One region of the Pseudoalteromonas sp. S554 genome, then DNA from elsewhere that is predicted to be linked to it. Evidence: predicted binding sites of a transcription regulator. Region 1 holds the regulator's gene; each other region holds the start of a gene.
The links. The regulator LexA, encoded in region 1, represses DNA repair genes until DNA is damaged. The targets are predictions, from matches to a motif close to TACTGTATNNNNATACAGTA.
Positions count from the first base shown of each region.

Region 2: the regulator LexA is predicted to act here: its motif matches at 3,639-3,658, upstream of uvrD (DNA helicase II).
Region 3: the regulator LexA is predicted to act here: its motif matches at 2,727-2,746, upstream of CWB65_RS13795 (DNA topoisomerase III).

Region 1 covers NZ_PNDV01000012.1:6,746-18,925, forward strand. Annotated here, with positions in the region: gene CWB65_RS04165 (DUF3360 family protein) at 1-212, opposite strand, end outside; gene CWB65_RS04170 (SRPBCC family protein) at 629-1,615, shown strand; gene CWB65_RS04175 (hypothetical protein) at 1,659-2,252, shown strand; gene CWB65_RS04180 (hypothetical protein) at 2,254-2,628, opposite strand; gene CWB65_RS04185 (tellurite resistance TerB family protein) at 2,728-3,174, shown strand; gene CWB65_RS04190 (NADPH-dependent FMN reductase) at 3,186-3,752, opposite strand; gene CWB65_RS04195 (LysR family transcriptional regulator) at 3,872-4,765, shown strand; gene CWB65_RS04200 (hypothetical protein) at 4,874-5,245, opposite strand; gene CWB65_RS04205 (S41 family peptidase) at 5,245-6,861, opposite strand; gene CWB65_RS04210 (endonuclease) at 7,008-7,661, opposite strand; gene CWB65_RS04215 (hypothetical protein) at 7,724-8,422, opposite strand; gene CWB65_RS04220 (hypothetical protein) at 8,669-9,049, shown strand; gene CWB65_RS04225 (PaaI family thioesterase) at 9,051-9,494, opposite strand; gene lexA (transcriptional repressor LexA) at 9,671-10,288, shown strand; gene coxB (cytochrome c oxidase subunit II) at 10,727-11,869, shown strand; gene ctaD (cytochrome c oxidase subunit I) at 11,869-12,180, shown strand, end outside.
Region 2 covers NZ_PNDV01000095.1:581-9,726, forward strand. Annotated here, with positions in the region: gene cysQ (3'(2'),5'-bisphosphate nucleotidase CysQ) at 1-723, opposite strand, end outside; gene nudE (ADP compounds hydrolase NudE) at 716-1,288, opposite strand; gene yrfG (GMP/IMP nucleotidase) at 1,351-1,998, shown strand; gene CWB65_RS17500 (dUTP diphosphatase) at 1,995-2,618, opposite strand; gene CWB65_RS17505 (YacL family protein) at 2,702-3,070, opposite strand; gene CWB65_RS17510 (hypothetical protein) at 3,186-3,410, opposite strand; gene uvrD (DNA helicase II) at 3,723-5,888, shown strand; gene CWB65_RS17520 (tRNA(Met) cytidine acetyltransferase TmcA domain-containing protein) at 5,866-7,938, shown strand; gene CWB65_RS17525 (chemotaxis protein) at 8,039-8,884, shown strand; gene CWB65_RS17530 (nitroreductase family protein) at 8,933-9,146, opposite strand, start outside.
Region 3 covers NZ_PNDV01000064.1:1,873-14,052, forward strand. Annotated here, with positions in the region: gene CWB65_RS13790 (M20 metallopeptidase family protein) at 1-751, shown strand, start outside; gene CWB65_RS13795 (DNA topoisomerase III) at 774-2,714, opposite strand; gene CWB65_RS13800 (flagellar motor protein MotB) at 2,875-3,795, opposite strand; gene pomA (flagellar motor protein PomA) at 3,798-4,565, opposite strand; gene CWB65_RS13810 (exodeoxyribonuclease VII small subunit) at 4,860-5,102, shown strand; gene ispA ((2E,6E)-farnesyl diphosphate synthase) at 5,105-5,992, shown strand; gene dxs (1-deoxy-D-xylulose-5-phosphate synthase) at 6,094-7,956, shown strand; gene CWB65_RS13825 (NHL repeat-containing protein) at 8,156-10,267, shown strand; gene CWB65_RS13830 (ligand-binding sensor domain-containing diguanylate cyclase) at 10,309-12,180, opposite strand, start outside.

The DNA of each region.
Region 1 (12,180 bases):
GCTGGAATCGTGTCTTCAAATTCAAAGCGGTAGTCTCTAAAAGGTAAATTAGGCCGCCAGCGCTTAGGCTGCATGATTTGTAGCTCGTGCTCTAGGTATTCGTCGCGGGTATTAAACTCTGAACTGGGTTTATGGTTGTTTTGATAGCTGTTGGTATTGTCGTGCAATGTACTTTTGTGATCTGAGTTGTGACCCTTTGGGGTTACTGACATAGTCCCTCCTGTTACTCGTTGCTTATTTACTAATACGGCTTTTGTTAAAGCAAATGAATAGTGAAGGGGCAGGGTAGATCAGCTTTTACTCAGGAATGTATAGGCAAAAGGTCGTGTATGGTTGTTTTTAATACAGTTAATTTAAAAAACAGCTTTACACTAAAAGTCATAAATTACAGAAAATGATTAAAAGTTTATATAGATCATGCTCTTGAATGCGTCATTAAAGATGCTCAGAGCTATTTGCAGAAATAGTATCGTGTTAACGGCAGGTTATTATCCTTTAGTCTTAGTGGTTGTTAAAGTTGTTTTATTTCAAGCTATTTGTTTGCGGGAGCCGTTAATTTTGTTTTATTTGTGGTGGAATAATACATCTGTTACTTTCTGATTGTTAATAACAACAATAAAGAATAGAGATGCAATTCAACTCCCCTAAATCAATTGGTATTTTACTCGGTACGCTTTACGGCATATTTATGCGGCTGTTTGTAGAGCTGCTTGATACTTATAATTTAAGTAGCCTTGTGTCTATTTCCTTTATGTTTTTAGTGCCCGTTGCAATTGGCTATATTCGTATTCACTTTGAATTTAAAAGCTCAAAAATATTAACAAAAAGGCAAATGGTGACAATTGCTTGGCAGCCAATTTTTGTTTTTTTACTTGTAAGTGTTATTACGTTACTTGAAGGCAGTATTTGTGTGGCAATGGCTTTGCCTGCTTTTATGCTCTTTGCAAGTATGGGTGGTTTATTGGCAGGCTTTATTAAAAATCGCAAAACAAAAAACGCTAACCGGCCTTTACTTTCAATCGCTTTGCTTCCTGTGTTGCTCTCACCTATTGAGGTAAATTATTTAAATTTATCAAAAACGTACGAAGTCACCAACTCTATAATTATTGAAGCGCCTATAAATCGTGTATGGCAGCAGCTTGCAAATGTAAGCACCATAGAGCCACAAGAATTGCCATTTTCGCTTACCCAGTTAATCGGTGTACCTAAACCTTTAGAGGCAAATATGAATGCTACGGGTGTTGGTGCAATTAGAACCAGTAAATGGCAAAAAGGGGTTATATTTAAAGAAGTTATTACTGATTGGCAGCCAAATAAACAGATGCTTTATAGGTTTGACATAGACCCTGATGCTATTCCCGATGATGCACTCGATAAACATGTAAAACTAGGCGGCGAATACTTTTCACCTCTTTACGGTGGGTATGCGTTAAGTGAAGATAAAAGCGGCAATACCATTTTAACTTTAAAAACGACCGTGCAAGATAATACAAATTTTGGTGTTTATTCGCGAATATGGGGTGAGGTAATTTTTCAAGACTTCCATTATTCACTTTTAACATTAATGAAAAACAGAGCAGAAAAGCCACTTGTCGCAGCTATTTCCTATTATTAACTTAAACCGCTATGGTATTAAAAAACTATTATAAGAGTACTTTATGAAATTATTAACGGTAGCAACGTTATTACTTGCTTCATCAGCCGCTATTGCGCGCCCTGCGCCTTTGGTATCTATACCGACACACGATGCATTTTTTAATAATATAGCTGCGCATTGTGGTAAGGCGTTTGAGGGCAAAGTAAGTGTAGATAACGCAAAAGGCCCAAGCTCATTTGATAATAAAAAATTAGTTATGCATGTACGTAAATGTACTGATAGCGAGCTACAAGTGCCATTTCATGTGGGTGATGATGCATCGCGTACGTGGATCATTACTAAAACGGGCAGTGGTTTGAGCTTAAAGCATGATCATCGCCATAAAGATGGCACTGACGACGCTTCTACTATGTATGGCGGTCATACACTTGATGCGGGTTTTGCACAAATGCAGTCTTTCCCGGCCGATCAATACTCTAAAGAATTATTTGTAGCACAAGGCATTGAACAGTCGGCAGGTAATACATGGCAAATGCATATTTATCCTGAGGTATTTACGTATCGGTTAATTCGCCAAGGGCGCGAGTTTAAGGTGGACTTTGATTTAACTAAACCTATTACGCCACCAGCAGCGCCTTGGGGCTACGAAAAATAAACTATTTTTCTTTTTTCTCGGGTGTTTCACATTGTAGTAAAACGTTTAATGGTGGTTGATAAGCGCGTGGTTTAGTAGGAAAACGTTCGTACTCTTGCACGCCTTCAAGCACTTTTAACATAAAGGTTCTGCCGCGGCATAGCCTGTCTGCGTGGCGCAGTAAAAACATACTTTGATTAGCAAAGTGTTTGTAATCGTCTGATTGTATTTCTATTTTATAATTGTCTTCGCCAATTTTTGTTTGGTAATAATGCACTTTATTATCAAAGTCATATGATTTTTCTTTTTCGATAGTTTCGGCAAATACAGTGCCAATGCTCGAAAGGGCTACCAGTGCGCTGCCAATTACTAAGCGCGGTGCATTTAATCCTTTCATAAAAATGTATCCTTTAATTTGCGAACTTAATACCCATTAATTACTCATACAAGTTCAATTTCTTTATATACAGTCTAACACCCAAAAAGGGATAACGTGATGTTCAAACAAATAAAACAGCTTTTTGCAGTATTCGATGATCAAGAGCCAAGTATAGAGCCACACGATTTAAAAACAGCTGTGGCTGCATTACTTATTGAAGTAATGCGCGCCGACACTAAGCTTGACCATAATGAACAACACACCCTGACTGTAACCTTAAAAAAGTATTTTAATTTAACAGATTCTGAGGTTGAAGAACTCACTACCAATGCAGCAAGTAGTTTAGATGGTGCAATTGATTACTTTCAGTTTTCAAAACAGATTAATGAGCATTGCAGTGCGGCAGAGCGAATAGAGATAATAGAATTGCTGTGGCGTTTAGCCTACGCAGACGGTGAAATAGACCCACAAGAAGAGTACGTAATACGTAAAATAGCGGGTCTATTATATGTAACGCATGTTGATTTTATCGCCGCAAAAATAGCGGCGACAAAGCAAAAGTAAAGCGTATAAGGTTACTTTAATTTGCTTGCAACACTGACTAATTGATGAGCAAGCGAAGATACTTTATCAGCTATTTCTGGGTCGCTAATTTGGCCATTGTCATCAAAAACAGAAAACGCAGACGGTACAGCAAGTTGGTCGGCAAGCACTAACGAACCAATGCCGCTTAAAATATCACGTACGTGGTTTAAACCGCGTAAACCTCCTAATCCACCCGGTGAAGTAGCAAATAAGGCCACAACTTTATTACGAAACGCCGGTACTGCACCTTGCTCAGTGCGTGACGCCCAATCTATAGCGTTTTTCAATGGCGCAGTGATCGAGCCGTTATACTCTGGGCTTGCCAGTAAAATACCATCTGCAGAGCGAAGTTTGTCTTTTAAACGTTGTGCATCAGCGGGTGTGCCTTGTGCTTCAATATCTTCGTTAAATAGTGGAATATCTAACTCGTTTAACTGAATAACTTCTACTTCAGCACCTGTTTGCAGAGCAAAACGTGCTGCTTCATTAATAAGTTTTTGATTAAAGCTTTCTTTACGTAAGCTGCCCGCAAGCGCAATAATTTTTGGTGCTGACATGAGTTTGGCCTTTTTATGTTTTAAGTTACATACCTAATGTAGCAAACTTTTACTTGTAGAAAACCCAAATAAACGCAACACTTATGTGCATATATGCACACAAGTTAAAGGCAGAGCGCATGGCAATTAAATTTGATGACTGGCAAGACGTAAAAGTGGCCTTTGAAGTGGCGCGGCTTGGCACACTTACAGCTGCAGCAGAGGCACTTAATGTGCACCACAGCACTGTGTTAAGACGAATTAACAGCCTTGAAAAAAACCTAGATACCCGCTTGTTTCATCGCCATGCTCGTGGTTACAAGGTAACTGAAATTGGCGCTAAATTATTTGCGACAGCGCAAACTATAGATACCTCGCTCGAACAGCTACATAACGATATTGCCGCTGCCGACAGTACTTTACGCGGAAGTTTATTACTTACTACGGTGAGTGGGTTTATTGATGTTATGGGTGATGTATGTGAGCAATTTCAGGCATTACACCCACAAGTGCAGCTTGAAGTTATTTTGGAGCAAAAACGCTTGCGGCTCGATCACGGGCAAGCACATATTGCGCTTCGTGCAGGCCCTAAACCTGATGAGGGTGACTACATTGCTCAGCACTTAGCAAAGCTTACATCGGGTTTATATGCTAACAAACGCTACATTACAAGGCATGGCATGCCTAAATCACTAGATGATTTATTGCAGCATAATTTTGTATCAGGAGTGGCGGGATATAATGCGCGCGTACCTTATTTTGCTTGGGCAGACGAAAACATTCCTGCATCGCAAATCAAATTACGTGTATCAGAAACTGCCGAGGCCACGCGCGCGATTATAAAAGGCTTAGGCATTGGTGGTTTACAACATGATGTAGCAGCGCAATATAGCGATTTGGTCCCTGTGCTACATAGTGAATTAAATTGGCCCACAGATGTGTGGTTAGTGACCCACCATTTAGTGCATCGCACCGCGAAAGTACAAGCTTTTGCAGGCTTATTAAAGGCGCATTTTAATAAACTTGCTAAGTAAAAAAATTGAAGGGCTCCCGATCGAGTTATTTTTTGGCAATTAGCATTTAAACAGTTTTACAATGAAAAGGCGTACAACAAGTTGTTGTACGCCTTTTTTGTTTTTAAATTACTGTGCTTTACAACTTACGTTTTTAAGCTCAATAGTGAGATCTTTTTTAGGGTAATACAGCACGCATTGCTCGCCAATAATTTGCAAAACAAACTTTTCTGACTTGATATTATGCGCGCCCATAATGGGCATACCATTGGGATCTTTACTTGTACCATGGCTTAGTAAAAGCTCACTGCGTTTGGTAAAAACGGTGTCGGCCAGTGTAACAAGCGTACCGCCTTTAGCTTTTATTATTGCCTGTTGCAGCACAGTTATAACGCCTGGGTTAACCTCTGTTAATAGCGCAGGCTTTGCAACGGCATTACTCATACTATTACACCCTCCTATACTTATTAATACAGTGAGTACCGCCAGTAACTTTACCATTATTGCTCCTTAGACAACGTAGGCCATGTAAGGTCCATGTTACCGCGGGTAAGATCATTTGGTGCGTTTAAAGGCTGCAGTCTTTCGCTCGTAGCAGCAAAGCTTGGTACATCTACTTTACTATTAGCGACCGTTGTTGTGATTGGGCACTCGCCGTTATTATCTATATGAAAAAGTGCTGTAGATAGTAACCTTTCGTTGCTATCACCAAGTTGATTATCAAAGTCATCACTAACAACACACCCTTGTACATCGGCATTAAATTGTGGTGTTGGTGTTGGGGTAAAGCCTGCGGCATATTCGCCAAAGCCTTTACTGTTAACGCCACTAAATTGAATGGTGTAGTAGGTTGTTCCACAGTTGTGTGTAGGCGTGAATCCGTATGGTTTACCACAGGTTGTATCGCCAATAAGTACCACCTCTGCATCTATTCCTTTTAAGCCATTAATAAATGCTTCAGAGGCTGAACAGGTACCTGATGTACTTAGTACATATACCTTAGATAAGTTTAAATCAGGTAATTTATCGCCAGTACTAAAAAACGTTGAGTAATCTATTTCTTCGTCAATAAATGGAAATGGAGAATCGACAGGCTGTTTATCATTTTGTTGCGTTTGATAGTAAAAGCGGTTTTGTACATTGGCACTTCCTGCCACCATATACGCTAGCTGCGCAGACAGCGCTAATAAACCACCGCCGTTGTATCTAAAATCAATAACTAGTTCGTCTACGTTATCGGTTCTAAATTTATTTACTGCATCAATTAGGCCCTCTTGGGCAATACCTATATGGCTATTAAACTGCATATAACCAACGCGCGTGTTATTGCTTGTTACAATCGTTTTTACATTTTGAACAGGCGTTTGCTCAATGTTACCCGCTGTGACGTTAAATGTTTTTTCCGTGCCGTCGTTACTGCGAACAACAATTGTATGCGAATCACCGTTGGTTGGGCTAAATAAGCCTTCGTTTAAAGTATCAATCCCGGCTTGGGTATTGGTATTAATACTTACGCCATCCACTTCAAGTACGGTATCGCCTCGTTGAAAGCCAATTTGGCTAGCTGGTGAGTCATCTTCAAGGTAAGCAACACGTAAAATTCTATCGGCTGAATCACCAATAAATGCCCAGTTAATACCATAACCAGAGGTAACGCCCGATTGTGCTTCTTGGAAGTAATCTTCAGAGGGTTCTGAAAAATGAAAGTTATCTTTTTTAGCGCCTGAATCGGTTAGCTCTTCGGTTTTTAGTTGAGCAAAATAGTCAGCGACGGTATCGAACGATTCAGGGTCGTTATCGGCTATTTCGTCATACCACAGGTATGTTTCGTCGCTCCATGAGCGAAGCCATAGTTTTTCGTATAAGGCTGAACCAGCTTGGTCAGGGTAAGGCTCATTATTATTAAACGGGTCGTTACCTGTACGTGGGTTTTCGCAAAAGTTTTTGAGTTCGTCTGAAGGTTCAAATACACCGGCAGTCCATGTCGGTGTGCTACTTGTAGGTGGCGTGACAGGCGCTGGTGTAGTGTTGCTACCTCCGCCTCCACCACAACCTGTTAAAGCAAAAACTGAGAGCGCGCTAATAATTGCAAGCGATAGAGTGTTGTTTTTAAACATATTCGGTACTTCCTGTAAATAAGTTGTTTAAAATACTACAACACCTGATTATTTATTCAACGTTTTGCTTTTTCTTTATGTAAATAATTGTGTCATTTTTTATTGGTAAAGCAGTATTTTAAGTTCGCTTATTAGCGGGAATATCATTACATTTTTTGTATAGTGCTTTTTAGTGCTAGGTCTTGCTTTTGCCACGCATTAAAAAGTTTTTGTTGTTGTTTTGAAATTTTTAAACCATAGGTTTTTTGCATGTAAGCATAGGCGTCGGCAATTTTTTTACGGGCATAAAATGGTGGCTCAACAACACGTTGCTTAAAGTTTACTTTTACATCGCATTGGCCGTATTGAGTCGCGGCTCCACCTAGCATGCCAAAACGATAATTAGAGCGGTCAGCATTTATTTCGCCAATTGCGGGGGCTAAGTTATTTATATCAGCTTCCATTTTTCGAAATTTTTCGCTGACTTTACGGCAGTTTTTCCGCCCACCATTTTGCCAACATTGTAGTTGATGCCCAAACTCCCATGCCGATACAATATGCTCCCATTCAATACGTAAAGCGCGCTGGTTTACTTTGCCTGAGCGGGTAAATGTATTACGAGGTACATAGCCACAACCCGTTGGATCTGGCACTAGTTTTTTACCTTGTTTTTTAATATCACAACCGCAATACAGGCTTTTTGCATTGTGCGGTAGCGTTTTTATTAAGTGCTTTTTAGCAGTAGAGAAGCGAGTAAAGTCTTTACTTGATACCGAAAAACAGACACAGCAAGCCAGTAAGGCCAAAATCAATCGGGTCATATCCATCACATACGTGAACTACAGGAGTCCCTAGTTTACTGGCTCAACAGGCAAACATAAACTTATTTAAATCTGCGTTTAATTCTTATGTTTTGTAATAGCAGTAAAAAGCCAGTTAAACAAAAACAGACACTGGTTGCAGCAAAGCTAATTAATAGAGGATTATTAAAGTTTTCACGTTCATCGTAATCCATAATATGCAGCATCCAAAAAAAATCGAAAATTCGCCACAGTGTGCTGCGCACAGTAATCACTTTGCCTGTATCTGATGACAAATAGAGTGTGGTACTAAATGTATCGTTAAATTGTACTTTCCATACATCTTTTTTATAACCGCTTTCTCTTGGTCCTAAACCTAATAAAGTGGTACTTACTGGTTGAGCATTAATAAGTAAATGCGCGTGTGCATTAGTAATTATTTGCTGTTTATTGGGGGCTTTAAATGGTTGCCCAGTCATGCCATTAAAACTTTGAGGGTTGCCTTCACTGGTTACAGTTATAAGTGGGGTAGATAAAAAATGTGCAAAGGTTATTTTAGTCGGATTAGTGACTTGCGAAACAATATTATCAATTGATGCCACGTAATCGCTGCTTTTAAAGGGGTTAACTAGGGTGCGTGTTGCTAGGTGTTTACCATGTACTTTTTCAAGCGGAATAGCGCTCATAACCAAACCGCCAAGCAACCAAGCTAGTATTTGTATTCCTAATAAATAGCCCAACCATTTATGAAGTTTACGTGCTGGTTTAAAAACTTTTTTCATGTGTGTTTATCTTATTATTTTTACAAGACATTTTACGCGATGGTTGAGCAAGGTGAGTGCGACAAAATGTCGCACTAGTGCATTAAAATAGCGTTTCAGCACAATAGCGCCAATTGTAAGCAGCAATCGCACTCTAAAATAAGAGTATTACCATATAAAACGTCTATTTATAGGGTGTTGATTTGGTATAAAGGTAAAACTGCGTTAAAGTTTGCATGGTAACCATTAGAGGATAAATACGAGACAATGTCGGAAATTCAATTTTTAAATGTAGATCTAGAGCTTGAGTCAAAACAAGATATTAGTGTGCTGGTGGCCGACCTAAAAAAAGTCGCAACGATTTTACATTATGACAAAGACGAATACCGTCAATTAGCACGTATTGAGGTAGCTGGCGATGTAAAATCACCAGACAAAGCAATAAACCATATATGTGAGCTTATTGAGTCATGTTCACGCAATGCATTAAAGCAATGGTTAAGCTGCTCACGTAGAACATTTGATATAGGGTTTGAGTCAGGCACGTCGCCAAAGTGTTTTAATCAAGCTTTACATGCAGATACACTGCTGCGTATATCTGCTATTGGCGCGGGTATGGAAATAACAATTTACCCTATCGAAAAATAACTTACGTCTTTCGCTCAACAACGGCTGCGGTCATTTTTGATACGCAGCACAGCTCGTTGCGGCTGTTTGTGATTTTTATTTCCCAAACAGAGCTTCGTTTTCCAATATGAAATGCGCGTGCTGTTGCCGTTAATGTACCATTGCGAGAAGCCTTTAAATGGCTTGCACTTATTTCTTGCCCAACACAGTAAAACTTTGTGAAATCAACCACAAAATTAGCAGCATAGCTAGCTACGGTTTCGGCGAGTACAACGTTTGCGCCGCCATGAACCATGCCAATAGGGTTATGGTGTGCAGGGATTGCAGGCATGGTTGCTACTAGATAATCGTCGCCTATCTCTGTTATTTCTATTCCCATGGTTTTCATTAGCGTCCCTTGGCCATTAATGCCTTCGTCCAATTGTTTACACAATGCTAATGTAATGGGTTGATGCCAAATACTCATATAGATTCCTTTAAATTTAATGCAGCAAGTTACTATTTTTATAGGCTATTTTAGAAAGCCCCTAAAATGTACACGTAAGGAAGTAATTTGGCTATTTGAACGGATAATTTAAATTTGCGATTTTTATTTAACTGTATATACTCACAGTTAAATGTACTGTATGGAAAACCAGTTGTATGCGCCCATTAACTAAACGCCAAGCTCAAATACTCGAATTAATTAAAGTGTTTATTAAAGACACTGGTATGCCGCCTACACGTGCCGAAATAGCACAAACGTTAGGGTTTAAAAGTGCAAATGCCGCTGAGGAACATTTAAAAGCCCTTGCCAAAAAAGGGGTGATTAAAATGAAACCTGGCGCAAGCCGTGGAATTCAACTTGTTGAAGAAGAGGAGCCAGAACAATTAGGTTTACCGCTTATTGGCCGAGTTGCGGCAGGTTCCCCTATTTTGGCGCAAGAACATGTTGAAAGCCACTGTAAAATTGACCCATTAATGTTTAAACCAGCTGCCGACTTTTTACTGCGCGTAAACGGTATGAGTATGAAAGATATAGGCATTATGGATGGCGATTTACTTGCTGTGCATAAAACACAAGTGGCTGAAAATGGTCAAGTTGTGGTTGCCCGTGTTGATGACGATGTAACCGTAAAACGCATTGAAAAAGCGGGTCGCCAGGTGTTGCTTCATGCTGAAAATGACGAGTTTGCACCAATTAAGGTCGATCTTGAAACTGAGTCGTTCAACATTGAAGGCTTAGCAGTGGGTGTAATTCGTAACGCGGACTGGGTGTAATTCGTAACGCGGACTGGATGTAGTTCTTTCTTATTTTATAAAAAGCGCACTTTTTTGGTGCGTTTTTTTATTTTTAAAATTTTGTTTGTTTTTTATTCACACTCTTTCATTTCATCCTTAGCCCTTACCACCTCTCGATTTGAGCCATTTTCTTCTACGTTCAACTAAGCCAACTCTCTACTTTTTATATATTTATTGTTTGTTTTTAATACAAAAAACTTGCATGGTGGTTAAATATTAACTAATTGTTAATAAGCTGACGCTGGCAATACTCATCGCTTTTAAGTTTTGAGCACACACAATAAACTTTTGCTAGCGCAGTGAATGCCAATTTTTATAAATAAAACGGCATTAATAAAAAAATAAAAATAACGAATTGGCGTTTAAGCCGTATGCCTCTTCGCTTTGCACTAGCAACAGCATCAAAGGAGTCGTCACATGGGTAAACTTAGTTGTACCTTGTGGCTTATATTGTGTGTTTTTCCGCAGTTAGCCTTGGCAAATAGCCAATTTAATATGCGTAAAGGCGTTACAGATATAAGTGAAAATGTTTACGAATTACACATGACCATATTTTTTATATGTTGTGTGATTGGGATAATAGTGTTTGCCATTATGCTTTGGGCACTCATTCATCATCGCAAATCTAAAGGAGCGGTTCCCGCTCAATTCCACGAAAGCACCAAAGTAGAAATTCTTTGGACCGCCATTCCATTTGTTATTTTAATTGCTATGGCAGTGCCAGCTACAAAAACGTTAATAGCGATGGAAGATGCCAGTAAAGCCGACTTAACAATTAAAGTTACAGGTTCACAGTGGAAATGGCATTATGAATATATGGGAGAAGATGTAGAGTTTTACTCAATGCTTGCAACTCCTCAGGATGAAATAACTAATTTAGCTGATAAAAACCCAAATTATCTACTTGAGGTAGACAAACCCCTCGTACTGCCAATTAATCAAAAAATTCGTTTTTTAATGACCTCAGATGATGTTATCCACTCTTGGTGGGTACCAGACTTTGCCGTTAAAAAAGATGCCAACCCAGGCTTTATTAACGAAACATGGACCAACATAAACGAAGAAGGCATTTACCGAGGTCAGTGTGCCGAGCTGTGCGGTAAAGATCACGGGTTTATGCCCGTTGTGGTAGAGGCCAAATCTGAGGCTGACTTTAAAGTATGGTTGGCCGATGCTAAACAAGCTAAGCAACAAGCAGCTTTAGCTGATGCCGCTTTACTTGATCAAACATTACCTAAAGAAGAGCTAATGGAGCTGGGCGCTCAAGTATACTTGGCAAGTTGTGCAGCATGTCATCAACCTACGGGGTTAGGGCTACCGGGCGTATTTCCGGCTCTTAAAGGCAGCCCAATTGTACTTGGCGATATAAAAGGTCATATAGACATACTTATTCATGGGAGCCCAGGCACGGCAATGCAATCATTTGCCAAGCAGTTATCTATAAAACAATTGGCTGCGGTTATTACTTACAAGCGAAATGCATGGGGTAACGATACCGGTGATGTTATTCAGCCTAGTGAGATTCAAGCAGCACTTGATGCCGACGTGGAGGCTAACTAATGAGTAGCATAGCAGAACAACCAAACGCCAATGAAGCGCATCATGCTCATCATCCAGCTAAAGGCTTTAAGCGCTGGCTTTATACAACAAATCATAAAGATATTGGCAGTTTATATTTAATATTTTCGTTGACCATGTTTTTAATTGGTGGCGCCATGGCTATGGTGATCAGGGCCGAATTATTTCAGCCAGGGTTGCAGTTGGTCGATCCCCACTTTTTTAATCAAATGACTACAGTTCATGGTTTAATAATGGTGTTTGGCGCCGTTATGCCTGCCTTTACGGGATTAGCCAATTGGATGATACCGTTA
Region 2 (9,146 bases), on a different contig from region 1:
GTTTTCAGTGCTCTCGCGTTGGTTATAGGTTAAAGGGTTAAACTCTGCATCAGTAATGCAACCGCCCGCTTCTTCTACAATAACTTGTGAAGCCCCTGTATCCCACTCACCTGTTGGGCCTATTCTTAAAAAGCAATCCGCTTTACCCTCAGCAACAATACATGCTTTTAACGAGCACGAACCAACCGCAATGGTTGTAAATTGGCTATTTAAGTATTGACTCACCGACTCAATTTTCTGACGGCGACTTACCGCTAGTGTTAAACTTTCAGGTGGAGCTACGTATATTCGTGTGTCGCTCTTTTCTTCACGCTTAAAAGCACCATTTTTAGCACTCGCAAAATACGTAATACCTTTTGACGGCCAATGAATTACACCCAACACAGGGTGGTTATTTTCAATAAGCGCAATGTTTACCGCAAAATCACCACTTTCTAAAATAAATTCACCTGTGCCATCCATGGGATCAAGTAACCAATAACGCTGCCAATCTTGCCTATCGGCTAATGCAGGAATAGGTGTTTCTTCCGACATAATAGGAATATCGGGCGCAAGTGCCTTTAAGCCTGCAACAAGCACATCATTTGCAGCTAAATCGGCTTTAGTTACTGGTGTGTGGTCTGACTTTTCTTGTTGGCCAATATCATCTTTTTTGTATATAGCCATAATGGCATCGCCTGCACGTTCGGCTAATTCAATACAAGGTTCTAATAATTTATTCATCGGCAGCTCCAGATGCTAAGTACTTATCTAATAATAGCAAAGCGGCAACACTTCGTGCTTCGGTAAAATCATCTTGCTCTAATAATGACTGCCATTGCGTTAATGGCCACTTAACAACAACTAAAGGCTCAGGCTCGTCGCCTGGAAGTGTTTGCGGATATAATTGCTTAGCAAATAAAATATGCATGGTGGCATTAAAATAACTAGGTGCCATGGTCACTGTTTTTAATGGTTTAAAAAAGTCTGCGCCAAAACCTACTTCTTCTTTAAGTTCTCTATTAGCAGCTTGCTCTGGTGTTTCGCCTGGGTCGATCAGTCCTTTAGGAAAGCCTAGCTGGTAGTCATTGGTGCCCGCGCAATACTCACGCACTAGCAGCATTTCGTTATCAGCCGTTATAGGCACAATCATTACAGCGCCTCTGCCACCACCTCGAATACGTTCATACTGACGCTCTTCGTCATTCGAAAATTTTAGCTCTAAAGATTCCACAGTAAATAGGCGACTTTTAGCGACAACATTATTACTTAGGATTTGAGGAGGTGTTGGATGCTTTTTCTGTGTCATTGGCGTTAATTTGCTATCATGGCAGTTGTGCTTAATCATAAACTTTTCACAGGGAAAAGCCCATGCTAAATTGGTCAAAAATCGATACCGTTTTACTTGATATGGACGGAACACTCCTCGATTTACATTATGACAGCCATTTTTGGTTAACTGTTCTTCCACAGCAACACGCCTTAGCGAAAAATATAAGCCTGAGCGAAGCAAAAGAAGATATTTTTAAACGCTACCAAGCTGTAAGCGGCCAAATTGAGTGGTATTGCTTAGATTATTGGGAAGATCAGCTTAAATTACCAATTATGGATTTAAAGCGAGAAACACAGCACCTTATAAGAGTTCGTGACGACGTACCCTATTTTTTAACGGAGCTAAAAAAAGCAGGAAAAGAGCTTATATTGCTTACCAACGCACATCCAGAAAACGTCATGATGAAATTTGAACACACCGCAATCGATAATTATTTAGATGGTGTAGTGTCGACTCATGAATATGGCGTAAGTAAAGAGCAGCAAAGTTTATGGCACCAAGTACAAAATGATTTAGGATTTAACAAAACACGTACTTTATTTGTTGATGACAGCGTAGCTGTATTAAATGCCGCAAAAGAATACGGCATTGGACACTTACTTGCGGTTGCCAACCCCGACAGTCAGCAACCACACAACGAAATAGCCGATTACTTAAATGTAACCGACTACCGCACTATTATTTAGCTTTTAGGGTAACGTGCCTCAAGGCCTTGATAGACTAATTTTGCGAAGTCTGCATGTTCGGTATCAAGGCTTTTAACTACTTCCACTAAGTGCTCGTTATCTTCTTGCCCGTTCCACACTTTAATGTAGCTACCGTCTTTATAACCATGGTCTTGGCGAAAAAAGTTTAAGGTATTTTTACCAACATAACCACGGTATAAATCGTCAATATCCATGCCCATTTGTGCCATACAACCGGCAAATGCTGATGCATTAAACGCTTTATCTGCAACAGCAGATGCCGCAAGTATTTCTAACGTTTGTTTAAAGTCATCAGCTTGCTGTACTTGGCTCAACTCACTTTCTAATTGCTTTGCTAAGTCTTGATAGCTTGTTTTTCCGTCAATACGTAGCGATAAACCAAAGTGAAAAATATCAACCAATTCTAAAATAACTTGCTCGGTATCGGGTGTTTGTTTTTTCCACCACTTCCAGCCATGATGATCTAGCATTTCGGCACACTCAACCCAAATAGCGCGATACCATTCAAACCCTTGTGTAAACCATTGTTCATGCACTTTTGTATTCATGGCGTTTTGCATTTCTAGCATGACTACTAGCTTATTTAAATTGGCAGACATATCAATTCCTGTCGTTTTTTAGTTGTTTTAATAATACAGAGAAAGCGCTGTTTTTGCATTTGCTATGTCTGTTTTAATTATTTTTATCGATTACTGGTAAACTCAGCCCACGACTCGATTAAATCAATAAAGTCTTCAAAACCACAACCACTGCTTAAGTCGTTCTCTTCAAGCATTAAATCATCATCTTGATAGGCAATTAAGTCTTCGCTGTCTTGGTGCAGAGCATGAGCCTCAAATAAGGCCTCATCTTTAGATAAAATTAAATCTATTTCTTGGCCTTTTAGAGTGACTGGCTCAAAACTCGTTTTGACAGACACAATAAGTGCTTGCACCATAGCGACTTTGCCTTTGCCAATTTCTTCGTTTAACCAACGACCTATTATTGCGTGTTCGCTGCTTATTTTAATTCGTAAACCACTAATAGGGTCACGTATAAATTGATATTCCATAGCTATTACTTATTAAACGTTAATAACGCGATTATACCCGTAAATTAGCTGTAACGCCGACCCTAAAAAACAAAATAGCGCCATTGGGCGCTATTTTTGTAAAACGTTTAAATACCTAACTTCGCGAGCGGTATCGTGCCGCATCTATTATCGACCATAAGTAAATAATAGGTACTAATACAAAACCAACGAGTACGTAAATAAGTGCGTAACTTATAACAATAGCTAGCGCAAAAAATATAGCCGCTAAAATACGCCCTTGTACTAGTTGCCCTAAACCAGGAAAAAATATATTACACAACGCAGCAATTACATTACCGCCAGACCCTTGATCAGCCATACTCACCTCTGTAGTTAATTAATTTTAAATTTTAGTTATCTACTTACTATCACACTTTATGCCAATTTATTAAAGCTTAAAAATCAGTTAGTTAAATTACGACTCACTAATTGCTTTAGTATTTTTTACTAAATATAGGTCAATTTGATTATTTTTATTATTAATCTTAGTCACTTATCCATGCCAAAAACTATCCAGCTGATTGGTTTTAGAGGCTATTTTTATAATAGCTGTTCATAAAAACAGTATTTTATTTAGCCTTACAAAAACACCTGTTATACTGCCCTCAATATTGATTAAAAAGGCGTAACGATGGACGTTTCAGAATTACTCGACGGCTTAAATGACAAACAACGCGATGCCGTTGCAGCCCCATTACAAAACATGCTGGTATTGGCCGGTGCTGGGTCTGGTAAAACACGAGTGTTAGTTCATCGTATCGCGTGGCTTATGCAAGTTGAACAAGCATCAGCTTATAGTATTTTTGCGGTAACTTTTACCAATAAAGCAGCTAAAGAAATGCGTACCCGCGTTGAAGAAACCTTAAAAGCACCGGTTGGCGGGATGTGGATTGGTACTTTCCATGGTTTATCACACCGTATTTTACGCGCTCATCACCGTGAAGCTAACTTACCAGAAGCCTTTCAAATTTTAGACTCTGATGACCAACTTCGTATGATCAAGCGCTTATTAAAATCAATGAATATTGATGATAAAAAGTGGCCTGCAAAACAGTTTGGTTGGTACATAAGCGCTAAAAAAGACGAAGCACTTCGCCCTAAAGATATTCAAGCGTATGATATAAACGAGCAAATGATGCTGCGTGTATATGCCGCCTACCAGGAAGCGTGTGACAGGGCTGGTTTGGTCGATTTTGCTGAAATACTGCTACGCAGCTATGAAGTATTAAAAAATAACCCGACGTTACTTCGCCACTACCAACAGCGCTTTGCCCACATGCTAGTAGACGAGTTTCAAGATACTAATACCATTCAGTACGCATGGTTAAAGTTACTTGCAGGCGACACAAGCAGCATAATGATTGTTGGCGACGATGACCAAAGTATTTACGGCTGGCGCGGAGCTAAAATAGAAAATATAAAACGCTTTTTAACTGACTTTGATGCCGAAACTATTCGCCTTGAACAAAACTACCGTTCAACCGCAACTATTCTTAAAGCATCTAATGCGCTTATAAAAAATAACTCCGAGCGTATGGGTAAAAGCTTATGGACCGATGGTAACGAAGGCGAGCCTATATCAATTTATGCCGCCTTTAACGAATTAGACGAAGCCCGCTTTGTGAGTAGCAAATTACGTAGCTGGTTAAATGCTGGTAACGCGTTGCAAGACGCCGCTATTTTATACCGTAGTAACGCGCAATCTCGTGTACTCGAGGAAGCCATGCTACAAGAAGGCTTAAAATATCGCATTTACGGTGGTATGCGATTCTTCGAACGTCAAGAAATTAAAGATGCGCTATCGTACTTACGCTTAGTAGGTAATCGCCAAGACGATGCCGCATTTGAGCGTGTAATTAATACTCCTGCTCGCGGTATTGGCGATAAAACATTAAGTCACATACGTGATTGCGCTCGTGCTGAGTCACTTCCGCTTTGGTACGCAGCTAAAGCTATTGTTGAACAACAGCACTTATCAGGCCGAGCAGCTGGCGCTGTAACAAAGTTTGTAGAACTTGTTGAGCACATTGAAGAAAAAATTAGCGATCTCACCCTACAAGAACAAGCTAAATACACAATTCAAACCTCTGGCCTTATGGCTATGTACCAAGCTGAAAAAGGCGAAAAAGGCCGTGCCCGCGTAGAAAACTTAGAAGAGCTTATAAGTGCCTGCGATCAGTACGAACTCCCTGAAGAAGAAGAGTTTAGCTCACCACTACAAGGCTTTTTAGCCTATACCTCGCTTGAATCTGGTGAAGGCCAAGCCGATGAGCACGAAGACGCGGTACAAATGATGACGCTTCACTCAGCTAAAGGCTTAGAATTCCCGCTTGTGTTTATGGTGGGCGTTGAAGAAGGCATGTTCCCTTCGCAGCAAAGTAATGAAGAGTCTGGCCGCTTAGAAGAAGAACGCCGCCTTTGTTATGTAGGCATGACCCGTGCAATGGATAAACTATACATTAGCCATGCCGAAAGCCGCCGCCTTTATGGACAAGAGAAGTACCATAGTCCTTCACGTTTTTTACGCGAAATCCCTGAAGACTGCGTTGAAGAAATTCGTATTAAAACACAAGTTTCGCGACCACCGGCAGCCGGTCGCTTTAGTGCATCAGTAAGCCATGCCGCCTTTGAAGACAGCGGCTTTAACTTAGGTCAACGTGTACTGCATGCTAAGTTTGGTATTGGTACGGTACTTAACTATGAAGGTAGCGGTGCACAGTCGCGTGTACAGGTAAACTTTGACGACCTTGGCAGTAAATGGCTAGTAACGGCTTATGCACGATTACAAGCTGTATAAAGCTCACATAAACACGTTAGAAAAAACACTAGTTGGCGCTCATCATCGCCAACTGGTGCTTATTACTGGCAGTACTGTTTGGTGCTACGAGCTGTTAGGCGAATTACTTCAAACTGAAAACACACTCGTCGTTTCTAAAAATACCAGACTAAATAACGCGCAGTGGCCTAATCGTACTCATCAAATTTTAGGGCAAGAATATTCACACGCCGTATACGATGGCTTTAGTGGCTTGCACCCTGATAAATTAGCAGCTATTGCAGGTACGGTAAAAGCAGGCGGTATTTTATATTTACTGCTACCAGAGCTAAGCGAACTTTCAACTTGGCCAGATCCTGCCTTAAGCACAGTGCAGTCTCACGGGCATAAAGTAAGCTATAGCTTTTTTAATGAACGCATTGCCCGCGTTGTACAATCGTTAACCGCTTATCACTTTAGTGAATTACATGGCTGTACAGGTAATCTCAGCAGAGAAAGCTCTGCCAATAAAATAGATTTTGAACCGCAACAGCATTGTGTAGAAAATATAATTAAAGTGGCTCATGGTCGCGCCAATCGCCCTTTACTCATTAATGCCGACAGAGGTCGTGGTAAATCAGCAGCGCTTGGACTTGCTGCCGCCAAGCTTATCGATAAAAAAATACTACTTTGCAGTACACAATTTAAAGCCACTCATAGCAGCTTTAAACATTTAAGTAATGAGTTAAACATACCCTTCGATGGTAAAAGTAAGCAACTTGCTAATTTGCAGTATATTGCTCCAGATTCATTATTAGACTCGTTGCCAGAGTGTGATTTATTACTTGTTGACGAGGCGGCTGCTATTCCAGTTCCTCTGTTATTAAAAATGCTAAAACAGTATCCGCGCATTGTATTTGCAAGTACTTTAGTAGGTTATGAGGGTAATGGTAGAGGCTATACAATTAGGTTTAGTCAGTACATTAAAGCAAAGTATAAAGTCGCTAATATTATCACACTTGATGAACCGTTAAGGTTTGCAAAAGCCGACCCGCTAGAGCGCCATATACGCACTTTGCTCGCACTCGAAGCACAGTACGAAGAAATACAAAGCAATGGCTTAAATAACCTAGTCCACAGTGAAATTACTCAGCAACAACTCACAAATGACGAGCTGTTACTTGAGCAGGTTATTGCATTACTTGCCTTAGCACATTACCAAAGTAGCGTTAACGATTTACGCCAACTACTTGATGCACCCTCACAACGATTGTTCATAACCCAAACACATAATCACCTAGTGGGGGTGTGTTTAGTTACAATAGAAGGCGGGTTACCCCTCGAGCTAACTGAGCAGGTGCTTAAAGGTGAACGCCGCCCACAAGGGCACCTAATGGCACAAACTCTCTCGCAGCTAAGCAGTGATCCCCAGTGCCTTACCCAACTCTCTGCTCGAGTAGTAAGAATTGCTGTTGCCCCTAATCTTCACAGTCAAGGAGTAGGTAAAGCCCTACTGAGTTTTTGCGAATCAAGAGTAAGTAATGAGTGCTATTGGTTTGGTGCTAGTTTTGGCGCTACGGCTGAGCTATTAAAATTTTGGCAAAGCCAAGGGTTTAGCACTATAAAGCTGGGTTATCAAAAAGATAAAAGCACTGGCGAGCATTCAGCACTCGTTGTGAAATGTTTAAACAACAATACGGGTACACTGAAACGATTAAAAGCTGAATTTCAAACCGATATATTTTATGCTTTACTCACACACTTTAAACACCTTGATTGGCAGCTTGTAAATGTACTTATTTCCTCGTTTACAGATAGACCTATCAGTTCAGACATCAAAAAACGTTTAATACGACAACTTAATAATCACTTTTCTCGATTTAGTATTACAGCTACTATTTGGCAAGTTGTAACTCTGGCACCCTCTGTTGTTAATTGTTTAACGCAAAGTGATAAGCAACTATTAATTAGCTTAATTTTGCAAAATGAAAGCGATACAAACGTCATTGAGCAATTAAATATACAAGGCAAAAAAGAGCTTGAAACATGCTTTAAACAAGCAGTGTTAAAACTAGCTAAAGCCATTAAATAACCCACCCCCTTAATACAATGATTAATTACCACAGTTACTTAAGCTATTTGGTAGATTTGTTCTATTCTTAATACATTAATGGGTAAATTAAGATAAAGGCATGGAATTAATAAACTTTAAAGTGGGCTGCAAAACCATTTCACTGAAAATACTTGATATCTTATTAACCGAGCGCTTTGATAATAATCTCACAACACTACCAAACAACAACAAAAGCTTTATTGGTGTTAAAGATTATATGGATATCCCTACGCCAGTTTTCGATTTAGGAATTATCTTAAATAATATATCAACAGAGCAAAGCAACAAACATATTTTAAAACAGCTAAGATCCTGGCAAGACAAACAAACCAAATGGTTTAATACACTCGAAACAAACCTCTTAAATCAATCAGAAAAATTAGTTATTAATGAAACTGAGCTTCAAGACTTTATTGTTTTTTTTCAGGAGTTCAATACAGACAACCCTGATTTAAAGCTTACTATCTCACGCTTTAATGAGCCTTTTGAATTATTACTAGAACAAGCTAAACAAGCCGTAACTGCTCACAGGCAAGGTGAACATAAACAGGTAAGCTATTTACTTAGTAAGATAAAACGTAGCAGTCTTGCTCAGTTAGAGAGACTGTTTGAATCAGCACAAGAGCAAATAACTTTGGATTACAAACCAATTATTGTATTCACAACGAAAGACGGTATAAACCCTCATGTGGGGTTGCTGGTCGATAAAGTAGAAGACAGCCTAGATTATAAAAAAGAAGATATAAAACCATTAGATAAGCTAACTGATATAGGCTTTGATATAGATCCACAAACTAAAGGTATGATGCGAGGGTTAATAAAAATGGCAGAAAATCATAGTGTGCTTATCGATCCGAGTTCCATATTTAAGCCGACTGAACTACAGGTAGAAACTGAAAATACGGAAGCGTATGGCTTATTTTAGACACAAAAAAGCCGAGATAGCCTCGGCTTTTTAATAAAGCTTTTTATGCTATACGGTTGTTATAATGTCTTCTACTGCTAAACGTGCCTTTGGCAAACCATGGTTCCAGTCTTCGTCGGTATTAGGGTAACCCATTGCTAGTGCAACTTCACAAATATGACCGTCAAGTTCAGCATTAAACTTCTCACTAATTAGCTCCGGGTCAACGCCTTCCATTGGAGTCGACGCTATGTTCAATCGCGCTAATGTATGCAGCACATTA
Region 3 (12,180 bases), on a different contig from region 1:
TGCATTGCATGTTAGTGCCAGTGTACCTGCTGGTAAAGTAACTATGAAAAATGAATATACCATGGCAAGTGTGGATTCTGTTGATATTAATATAAAAGGTAAAGGCGGCCATGGCGCGTACCCTCATACCACTATTGATCCGGTAGTTATTGCTGCGCGCACAGTACTTGCTTTACAAACGATTACAAGTCGCGAACTTTCACCTTTAGAACCATCTGTTATAACAGTCGGTTCTATACATGGCGGCTCCAAACATAATGTTATTTCTGATGAAGTGAAACTGCAACTTACACTGCGTAGTTACAACCCAGATGTACGCAATGCGCAAATTGCTGCAATAAAACGCATAACCGCAGGTATTGCGCAAAGCGCAGGGCTTGATGAAAGTGATTACCCTGCTGTTATAGTTCATGAGGATGAATCAATTCCATCTACTTATAATAATCCTTCGCAAACTAATATAGTACGAAGTGCTATTAAAAATGCGATAGGCGACACAAACGTACTTGAAACCCAAGCCGTAATGGCAGGTGAAGACTTTGGTCTTTATGGCCGTACCGACGAAAATATCCCAATTACATTATTTTGGTTAGGCGGTGTTAATCAACAGCAATACGCAAAAGCAATAAAAAACAACGAAACACTCCCTTCATTGCACTCAAGTAAATTTGCACCTGATTATAAAGTAGCTTTACCTACTGGTATAAAAGCCATGAGTAATGTGGCAGTTGCATTATTTAATACAAAATAAATCCCACTTAAGGGCTCAGCCATTAAACTGTTGTTGAGCTCTTTTTATAATTAGATTTTTTAAATGGTGCTTTTTTACTGCGCTTGGCAAAACGCTTTTTAGGCGGTGTTTGGGGCAGTTTTGAAAATACATGGCTATCGCAATTAGCTGCTTGCATTACAAAGCCTTCAAGCTCCACCAGTAACGGTTGTAAAAATTGTTGGTAGCTCATTGCTTGTTGAGCAATGCTTCCTAAACTCGCCTCCCACTTTGCTGTTAAGTCAGGACTTGCTAAACCTTCAGGCAAAACACTAATTAATGCAAGGCCTGTTTCGGTGGCTTTGATTGTTTTGCCTTCACGCTTTAAAAAGCGCCGTTTAAATAGCAACTCTATAATGCCTGCACGAGTAGCCTCTGTACCTAAACCATCAGTATCTTTTAATACTTTTTTGATATGTGGATCTTTTACATAACGGCTAATCCCCGTCATAGCACTCAGTAAAGTTGCATCAGTAAAATGAGCGGGAGGTGAAGTATGCTTTTCTACTACATCACCTTGTGTACATATCAGGTCCATCCCTTTTTCAAGGTAAGGTAAAGTAGCCTCTTCTTTTAATTCTGATTTACCCATTAATACCTTAAAACCCAAACTGACTTCTTGTTTAGCGTTGGCTTTAAATAAACCACCAGCAATTGTCACCTCTGCTTTAGTTTCGTTATAAATATAGTCTGGGTAAAACTGAATCAAATAATGCCTACAAATAAGCTGATACACTTTTGCTTCATCCTTGGCTAAGCTAGCTGACTTTAATTGCTTTGCCGTAGGTACAATAGCGTGATGCGCAGCTACTTTTGCGTCATTAAAGCACTTACTGCGCTGCTTAGCATTTGCACCATTTACTAACTCCACTTTTTGACCGTCATTAGTTGCAATTGCTTTTAAAATTGAAGGTGCATCTAAATGATGTTCTTTAGGCAAATATCGATTATCTGAGCGAGGATAAGTAATTAATTTATGGCGCTCATAAAGTGTTTGGCAAATATCAAGCACCTGTTGAGCAGCCATACCAAATGCCTTTGCTGCATCTATTTGCAGTGCTGATAGATTATAAGGTAGAGGTGCACTTTGCTTTTTTTGTTTTTGTTCAAGCGATGTCACCTCTCCTGTTTGATTAGTTATACGCGAAGCCACGTTTTCGGCCAATGCTTTATTTAGCACTCGCCCCTCTTCATCTTGATAAGGTTCGCAAGCTTTACTCGGTACCCATTTTGCTTTAAATACCTGCTTCTCAGGAGTAACTAAACTAGCTAGCACCTCATAAAATGGTTTTGATATAAAATTAGCTATCTCAGTATCACGATTTACCACTAAACCCAAAATTGGCGTTTGTACGCGCCCAACTGAGAGTACATTACCAAACCCTGCTTTTTGTCCCGCTAAAGTATAAGCCCGAGTGAGGTTCATACCAAAAAGCCAATCTGCTCGTGAACGTGCAAGTGCTGATACACTTAATGGAATAAATTCCCGATTAGAGTGCATACAACTAAGCGCTTTTTTAACTGCAGCTAAGTTTAAATCGCTTATAAGTAGACGCTGAATACCTTGCTTTTTAGCTTTGCTTATTTTGGCTTGTTCTATCACTTCATCTACAAGTAACTGCCCTTCACGGTCGGGATCGCCAGCATGAACTAACGTTGATGCCTGTTTGATTAGCTTTTTTAGAATAGTTAATTGCTTACGAGTTTTAGGTTTAGCTTTTAACTGCCATTGCTCAGGTACTATAGGGAGATGTTCTAATTGCCATTTTTTATAGCGTTCATCGTAATCATCTGGTTCAGCTTGTTCTAACAAATGGCCAATACACCACGAAACACAATCACCATTGGCGACTTCAATGTAACCGTCGTGTTTTTTATGTGGTTTTGGGAGCGCATCTGCAATTGCACGTCCAAGTGATGGTTTTTCTGCGATGTAGAGTTTCATGTGCCGGCCTACAACTGGTTATATAAACAGTAGTTTAGCATAACTATTTTAAAGAGGGAGAGTTTTTGATTTATTGTCAGGTTCAATAAATAGAGACTGGTAATAATTTGTAAAACTTAAAGCTGGGCTACTAATTAAGCCCAGCTTTATAATTTGAGCATTATCTCACATCAATAAGATCAGACTCTTTTGCCTTACCTTGTAATATAGATATTTCAACTCGGCGATTCCGACGTCGGTCTTCATTTGTCTCGTTAGGCACAAGCGGCCGAGTTTCAGCTCGCCCTACAACCATCATTCGTGTTTTATCAAACCCTTGAACTGTTTGCAATTCGCTAGCAACAGCCACTGCACGCTTAGACGACAAATCCCAGTTATTTACGTATAACTCATTTGATACCTGAAAATCATCTGTATGCCCTGATACTGTAATTTCACCTGGTACGTCTTTTAAAAGTTCGCCAATGTCTTGAATAATCGGTTTAAACTTAGGTTGTAAAAAAGCACTGCCCGAAGGAAACGAGCCATTTTCTCTAATACGAATAATAATTTGCTGACCTAATGATTCAAGTTCTATTGCACCATCTATTATTTGCCTTTCTAACTGCTGCGCTATTTTTTTAACCAGCTCATTTGTTTGCTCTTGATCTGCAGCGGATATTGCTTGTTCTGATGACTGCTCTTGTGAGGTACTTCTAGATTCACCGCCACGTTTATCGCCTCGCTGTTCTTGCCTGCCGCCCGCTGAACTTTCATCACCAGCCTGAAACTCTAGCATTTGCTGGGTCATTTCAACGGTTTGCTGTTGAATAGTTTCAATTGGTGTAGGCTCTGGCTTACCTGGAGTAAATTCCATAGCGATAACCGATGTCCCTTTTGGGATATCTTTAACTTCAATTTTATTTTGCACACCAAAAGCAAACTTCATTGAACCTGCAATTTGTTTAAATTTAAGTACATCCATTTCTGAGAATGCCAATAAGAGTACAAAAAAGCACATCAATAGCGACATTAAATCAGCAAATGTACCCATCCAAGCAGGCAAACCGGGGGGTGGGCATTTGCACTCTTCATCAGACATGGTTACTCCTCGGTATCAACTTTACGCTTAGACTCAGCCAAGTAGTTTTTCAAAATACCTTCAATAACTTTGGGGTTTTGACCATCTTGAATTCCTAAAATAGCATCGAGAATCAAACGCTGATTCATCGCTTCTTCGTCTTTACGCAGCTCAAGTTTTACCTGAATCGGAATTGCTACTACATTCGCCAAAAATGCACCATACAGAGTGGTCAATAGTGCCACGGCCATTGCAGGTCCGATAGCTTTGGGGTCGTCCATGTTTGATAACATGGCAACGAGGCCTATCAATGTACCAATCATTCCCATTGCGGGAGCTATGTCGGCAAGTGCTTTAAATAAGCCAGCACCTAGTTCATGACGGGTGGTGGTTAGGGAAATATCTTTTTGAAGTGTAGCACGCACAACATCTGCGTCATGACCGTCAACAAGCATGTCAACGCCTTTACGCATAAATGGGTTTGGGATTTCAGCTTCTTCGAGTGCTAAAAAGCCACCTTTACGAGCAGAATCCGCAAGCTCTACTGCTTTTTCTATTAACTCTTCAGGCGACTCAATTTTAAACATGAATGCCTTACCAACAACCTTACCTATCCCTAAAAACTGAGACATCGTGAAGTTTGATAAAACAATAAACAGCGAGCCACCAAATACAATTACACTTGAAGGCGCATCGGCAAACATGCCCATTTCACCGCTACTACTCATAAACATAGACATGACAATTAAGCCTATTGCGCCTAGGATCCCTATTATGGTTGCTAAATCCACATTTCCTCCAGAGATTTCATGTTTAAATGCCTTATCATAAACTTTTTATTATTAACTGCTTATCGGCAACATACTGAATTGCTTAAGTCATTTTTGTAAATAAACATAAAAGTTATATTTATTATTTTATATCAAGTTAGGCGCACTGCCTAATTATCGAGTTTTCCTGACTAATAGCACTGATTAACACGCGATTAATCGCGCTAAATGTAAAAAACTCATATCATCCTTTGACCTAGTTTAGCATTCCCCCTAAAATTGGCTCCTAAATTTATCATGTAAGCTGAAATAAAGATGGCGACTAAAAAACCTGAAAACTTAAGTTTCGAAAAAGCACTAGAAGAATTATCAACAATTGTTAGTGAAATGGAACAAGGTGATTTATCGCTTGAACAATCATTAAAGCAGTTCGAGCGTGGTATTGCACTCGCTGGTGCGTCATCTGAAAAACTACAGCAAGCAGAACAAAAAGTATCTATTTTAATGGGTAATAGCGAAAAGTCAGCACTTACAAACTTTAATAATGATATGGAATAGTTGTGAGCATAAAAGACTATATTGAACGTGCTCAAATAGATGTAGCTACTACACTCAATAGCTACTTTGAACAACCGCTCGATAGCGATAAAACAATAAAAGAAGCCACTCATTACAGCTTATTTAATGGTGGAAAAAGGCTGCGCCCTTTTTTGGTGTACGCTGTTGGTGAAATGCTAGGCGCTAAAAAAAGTGACTTAGACGTTTTGGCTGCAGCCATAGAATGCATTCATAGTTATTCATTAGTACATGACGACCTACCAGCTATGGATGATGACGATTTACGCCGCGGCTACCCCACTTGCCATATTGTGTATGGCGAAGCGCAAGCCATTTTAGCGGGTGATGCATTACAAACTCTCGCCTTTGAACTTATAGCCACACATAACTTTAATTGCTCAGCGCAATCACAAGTAAAAATGATTGCTGCACTTGCACATGCATCAGGTATTGAAGGGATGGTTGCAGGACAAGGTTTAGACATTGCCGCAACTGACAAAGTTGTTTCTGTACAAGAGCTTGAGCGCATCCACAAGTTAAAAACCGGTGCACTAATTAACTGTGCTATAACGCTAGGTGCACTGTGCAGTGAAAAAGCAGATGAACAAACTTTAGAAAACTTGAGCGTTTTTGGGTATGCTATAGGGCTGGCATTTCAAGTACACGACGATATTTTAGACGTGGAAGGTGACACCTTTATACTAGGTAAACCACAAGGCTCAGATATAGAAGCGAATAAAGCGACATACCCGGCGTTATTAGGTATGCTAGGCGCTAAAGAAAAGGCGCAAAATTTAATAACACAAGCCCACGAAGCGTTAGCACTTATTGATGCAGATACTACGCTTCTTGCGTCGCTGGCAAATTACCTTATTGAACGTGACCACTAGTCACAGTTTAAGCGTATTGCAAATAGCACTGACATTATTACTTAACATTCGTTGTTCACTCCCATTTGAAAGCGAATGTGATCGAAGGATATAAAAAAGCCATGACACTTGATAGTAGCAAGTATCCATTACTTAACTTGGTTGACAAACCAGCTCAATTACGAGACTTAGCGCAAGATAAACTTCCCGAGTTTAGCAATGAGCTACGTGAGTATTTACTTAACTCTGTATCGCAAAGTAGCGGTCATTTAGCGTCTGGTTTAGGCACAGTTGAGCTTACAGTTGCACTTCATTATGTATATAACACACCAGAAGATCGTGTAGTGTGGGATGTTGGGCATCAAGCCTACCCGCATAAGATCTTAACGGGTCGCCGCGACCAAATGCATACTATTCGCCAAAAGGATGGTCTGCACCCATTCCCATTTAGAGATGAAAGTGACTACGACACATTTAGTGTTGGCCATTCTAGCACCTCAATTTCTGCAGCTTTGGGCATGTCAATTGCTGCACAAAAAGAAGGCGCAGGGCGTAAAACGGTTGCAGTTATTGGTGATGGCGCTATTACTGCGGGTATGGCATTTGAGGCGATGAACCATTTAGGCGATGTAAAATCAGACATGCTTATTATTCTAAATGATAACGAAATGTCGATTTCAGAAAACGTTGGCGCATTAACCAACCACTTTGCGCGTATTCTATCTGGTAGCTTTTACACCAACATTCGCGAAGGAAGTAAAAAGTTACTGTCTGGCGTACCGCCTGTTAAAGAGCTTGCCAGCAGAATGGAAGAGCATCTTAAAGGCATGGTTATCCCTGGTACGTTTTTTGAAGAACTTGGCTTAAATTATATTGGCCCAATTGATGGGCACGATGTAAACATGCTGGTTGATACATTACGTAATATGCGTAATTTAAAAGGCCCACAACTTCTTCATATAAAAACGCAAAAAGGTAAGGGTTACAAGCCAGCTGAAGCCGACCCTATTGGCTACCACGGCGTCCCTAAGTTTGATCCAAACACATCTAGCTTGCCTAAATCAAAACCGGGCGCCCCTACTTTTTCAAAAGTATTTGGCGACTGGCTATGCGACATGGCGCAGCAAGATGATAAGTTAATGGCTATCACTCCTGCCATGCGTGAAGGCTCGGGCATGGTGCGCTTTTCAAAAGAACATGCTGATAAGTATTTTGACGTCGCAATTGCTGAACAACATGCTGTAACTCTAGCCGCAGGTTTTGCATGTGAAGGCTTAAAGCCTGTTGTTGCTATCTATTCAAGCTTTTTACAGCGCGCATACGATCAGCTCATTCACGATGTTGCATTACAAAACCTCCCTGTATTATTTGCCATTGACCGAGCAGGTATTGTTGGTGCCGATGGCGAAACACATCAAGGCGCATACGATCTCAGCTTTATGCGTTGTATTCCTAATATGGTTATTATGGCACCTAGCGATACTAATGAATGCCGCCAAATGTTGTACACCGGTTACAAAGCTAATTGCCCGGTTGCTGTTCGTTACCCTCGTGGAAGCGCTGGTACGGCAGATATTCAAAGCGATATGCAACTTTTCGAAATTGGTAAAGCAAATACAGTAAAAGAAGGTTCAAAGATTGCCATTTTGTCATTTGGTACATTGCTTGAAAACGCACAACTTGCTGCAAATGAACTTAATGCAACGCTTGTTAACATGCGCTTTATAAAGCCGCTTGATACTTCACTGTTAAACGACATTATTAAAAATCATGATGTAATTGTTACACTTGAAGATAATGCCATTGCCGGTGGTGCAGGCTCTGCGGTTAACGAATACTTAGCTAGCCAGCAGGCCAATGTTAAAATACTTAACTTAGGTATTCCTGATGAGTTTATTAAGCACGGCACGCAAGACGAAATGCACGATGAAATGGGCTTAGGCGAGCAAGGTATTTTAAGTTCAATAAGGTCATTTACTGCTTAGTTAATTATTTTAACTGTTTATAAAAAGGAGCCTGTTGGCTCCTTTTTCGTTTTTATCATTATTTTTTGCATCCAATTTAACTTTTAAGCCGTTATTGCTGTGAGGTTAACATGTAAATAATCAGTGCTGCTTAGTCTGTGCTTTATAAGCAAGCCCTTTATTTACCTAAATTTAATGGAATATTTAGAAGGTAAAAATGATGAATAAAGCTAATTTAACAACTCATACAGCACAAAAAAACACATTGAAACATACGCTTAGTTTTTCAGCGTTAACACTTGCAGTATTAATCGGCATTACAGGCTGTAGCTCAGACGATGGTAAAAACGGCGTAGATGGTATTGCAGGCACCGACGGACAAAATGGTACTGATGGAACAAATGGCAACCCAGGCTTTGCATCAGCCACATTTATTTTGGCAAACAATGGAGAAACCAACACGGGTACCATTGATTTAATTGACCAAAGTGCTTCTAAATTAAAAACTTTTAACACAACAGCTAACGAAGGCGTTGCTTTTGATAGCTTAGGTAATTTATTACAAGCAAGCGACAGCGAAAGTGGCAGTATTAAAACTATCTGTCAGCTTGCTAACCGTGCTGATGGCAGCAGCTATGATGCAAATACTGATCGCGAAATAACAGGTGCTAACACTACGCTCGTAAACCCTAAAGGAATTGCCGTAGCACAAAAAAGTGGCCTTATTTTTATTGCTGACTTTGGCGCGATGCAGATAACTACTTTTGGCGCTACAGCCGCGGGTAACGCAACGCCATTAGGCACAACCATAACAGAAGCTGCACCGTGGGATGTTGATTATGATGAAACAAATGACCGTCTTTATGTAGCACTTACAAATGGTGATGTAGCCGTTTACGATAATTTTGTTGGTGGTGAATTTGCCGCTATGCCAAGTCGTACAATTACCCCTAGCAATAATGATGGTACGCAAATATCTGTAAATATTCATGGCATTGTTTATGATTCAAATACTAATAAACTTGTTTTATCTGATGTAGGCAGTGCATCAGATGCAACCGATGGTTCGTTATTTGTAATCAATAATGCATCAACCGCAGATGGCTTAGTGAGCGTTGCACGCAGTATTGCCGGCCCAGCAACAATGCTTGGTAACCCGGTTGATATTAGCCTTGAAGGGAGTGACTTGCGTGTAGCCGAAAAATCAAATGATGCTGTTCTTGTATTTAGCAATATTTTTTCAGGTGAAAGCGGCGATATTACTCCAGACTTAGTCACTTCAACTATTAAACCTGAGTCAATTACCAAACTGGGTATGCAAAATGAAATGGCTGATATTTCAGATAGTAATGCCGCTAATATGGCGCTACTTGGGGTTGCTGTTAGCAGTAATCCGGGTACTACAGGTGAAACAACGGGGCAAATTAGTCGATTAAGTTCACAACTTAGCACAGAAATTGGCAACTATAATGCGGGTCAAACTATCGAGAGTGTAACTTTTGATAAAGCAGGTAATAGCTATACAACGTTCGATAACAGTACAACTTCTATTGGCGGTATTGCTATTTCAAATAAGGTGGCAATAAACAGAGATGGACAAACGTATAATACAAACCAAGACAGTATTATTACTGGAACAAATACAGGCCTTATATCTCCTAAAGGTCTTGATGTAGCTTCTGATAGCGGTATGATTTTGGTTGCAGAAAATAACGCAGATACACCAAGTATCTCAATATTTTCAACGTGTACCACAGGAGATGCAAGCCCATTAATGACCCTTACTTTTGCTAACGGTGCGCGTCCTTGGGACGTTGATTACGATGTAAATACTGACCGTGCTTTTGTCGCACTCACAAATGGAACCGTTGCTGTATTCGACGAAGTCAAAAGCAAGCTTATGGCCGGAAATGCAAATATTGCTGTTGAAGACAGACTTATAACACCTGCAAATGCTGGAACCGCAGTAGAAGCGCCCACTAATATACATGGCATCGACTACGACTCGCTAAGTGGCTCGTTAATTCTCTCTGATGTCGGTAGCACTACTGTTGCTGATGATGGAAAAATATATGTATTAAATAACGTGGCAATGGCATCGGGGTTGGTAAACATCAGTACCACGATTAGCGGTCCAAATACCCTACTGGGTAATCCTGTCGATATTATGTATACCGGGACAGATTTATACGTAGCTGAAAAATCAAATAATGTAGTTATGCGTTTTAACAATATTTTAAGTATTGCCGGCGGTGATATTAGCGCCGATGCAAGCACTGCATTTACGGCACCTGAGTCAGTCGCAATATTACCAGCTTGGCTAAATCAATAGCGTTAACCTCACCATACCTGACCAATCACTTTGGTCAGGTATTATCGCATCCACACTTTTATATCGGCCAAACCATTTCTCTGTAGCATACCCAGTTGCTGCTCTACATTAGAGTTTTGTTCAAACTCAAATGCATCTAGCTGCTCGTCGAAAGTAATATGGGCTACACCGTCGCCACCGCGTTTTTTAACTTGATGAAGCGAAATGTCAGCTAAATTAATAGAGGTTTCCCAACTAATTACTTGCCCACCAAGTAAGGGTAATGGGTAGAAAGACCAACCAATTGAGGCAGTTATATTTGTCATATTTCCGTTAGGTAATTGGAAAGAATACTCTGCAATCGCTTTACAAAGCTCTGAAGAGTAACTGTCTATTTTATTGCACTTAAAGTCACGTAAAAGTAATAAAAACTCATCACCGCTCCAGCGCGCTACGTAGTCAGAGCCCTGCGTACGCGAGTTTAATAGCGCAGCCATTTGCTGCAAACAGCTGTCACCTGCAATTGGACCAAAGGCATCATTTATACGGCTAAAGTTATCTAAATTAATAATAACCAGTACAAGTGATTTCCCTTGAGCCTGTAATGACTGTGAATTACGTTGAAAATGCTCAATATCTTTTGGTAATTGATCAAACAAGAAACGACGGCTACGCAAACCTGTAAGCTCATCAGAGTGGCTTACAAGTTTAAGTTGTGAGTTAACTTGCCCAAGCTTATCATTCGCTTGTCGAAGCTCTAACGTACGCTCTGTAATTAAACCTTCAAGCACTTCTTGTTTTCTGCGCTCTTGCGCTTTAAGCACCCAAAATACTAAGTAAAGAAGTAAAATAAAGCCACTGGTGATCAGTAATCTAAAGTAAATCGTTTCATCAAACCGCTCTGGCACAACAAACTCATACTCTACGTATTGCGCCTTTGACCAATCTTCACCTTGGCGTTTTGCCTCTAACTGAAATAAAAATGCCCCAGCAGGTAAGTTGGTATAAATAGCCTCGCGGCGCGTGTTTGCATAACGCCAATCATTGTCCAAACCACTTAACTGATACCTAAACTCAATACTGTTTGGCGCATAATAGTCTATCGCCGTATAGGTTAGTGTTATGTCTCGCTCGTCAGTTTCTAAAGTCGGCTTTTTACCTAGCGCAGCGGTTGTTAAATTACGCTCAGGAGTTGTAATTGTTTCAATAGTTGGTTTTAACGACAGCACCCCAAATAGCTCTACATTTTTAGGTATCTCAACAACACCTTGTAGGCTCGGATACCACATTGAGCTGCCCATATTGACAACTGCATCATGGCCTAAACCACTACAACACTGGTTAGCTTTGCCATCAAGCTGGCGATCGAATGACGAAATCACCTCTTCTACTTTTAAACTTTCTATGTTTGTTTTGAACTGCTCCGCTGGCATTCTGTAAACACCTTTCATGGTGCTAACCCACACGTTATTTAATTTTTCGTCGTACTCCAAGCTAAATATAGAGCCATACGGTAACCCATTTGCGGCATCAAGCTGTCGCCATTGGCCCTGCGTACTTCGGTAAAATAATCCATCATTAAGCGAGCCTATTAAAATACCCACGCCATCAATATGCAAAACACTTGTAATATAAGCACTTTCAAGTGAAGTTTGATCCCCGACCTTTTCGATACCGCGATCAGTAAAGTAATACGCACCTTTACTGGTACCTATGACACCAAAGTTTCCTTTGTCTAGTACATAAGTTATAAATTTACTGCCTAAAAAGGCGTTATAAGCAAAGGGAGTTAAACCTGCAAAGTTGAGCCTGTAGAGCCCACGGCCGGTGCCAATCCAAAACCCGCCTTTACTAGAGCGACTTATAGCAAAAACGGGATTATCACGCAGTGCACGCCCAGGCACACTAAAGAGTTTATCGTCTTCGTATACGAA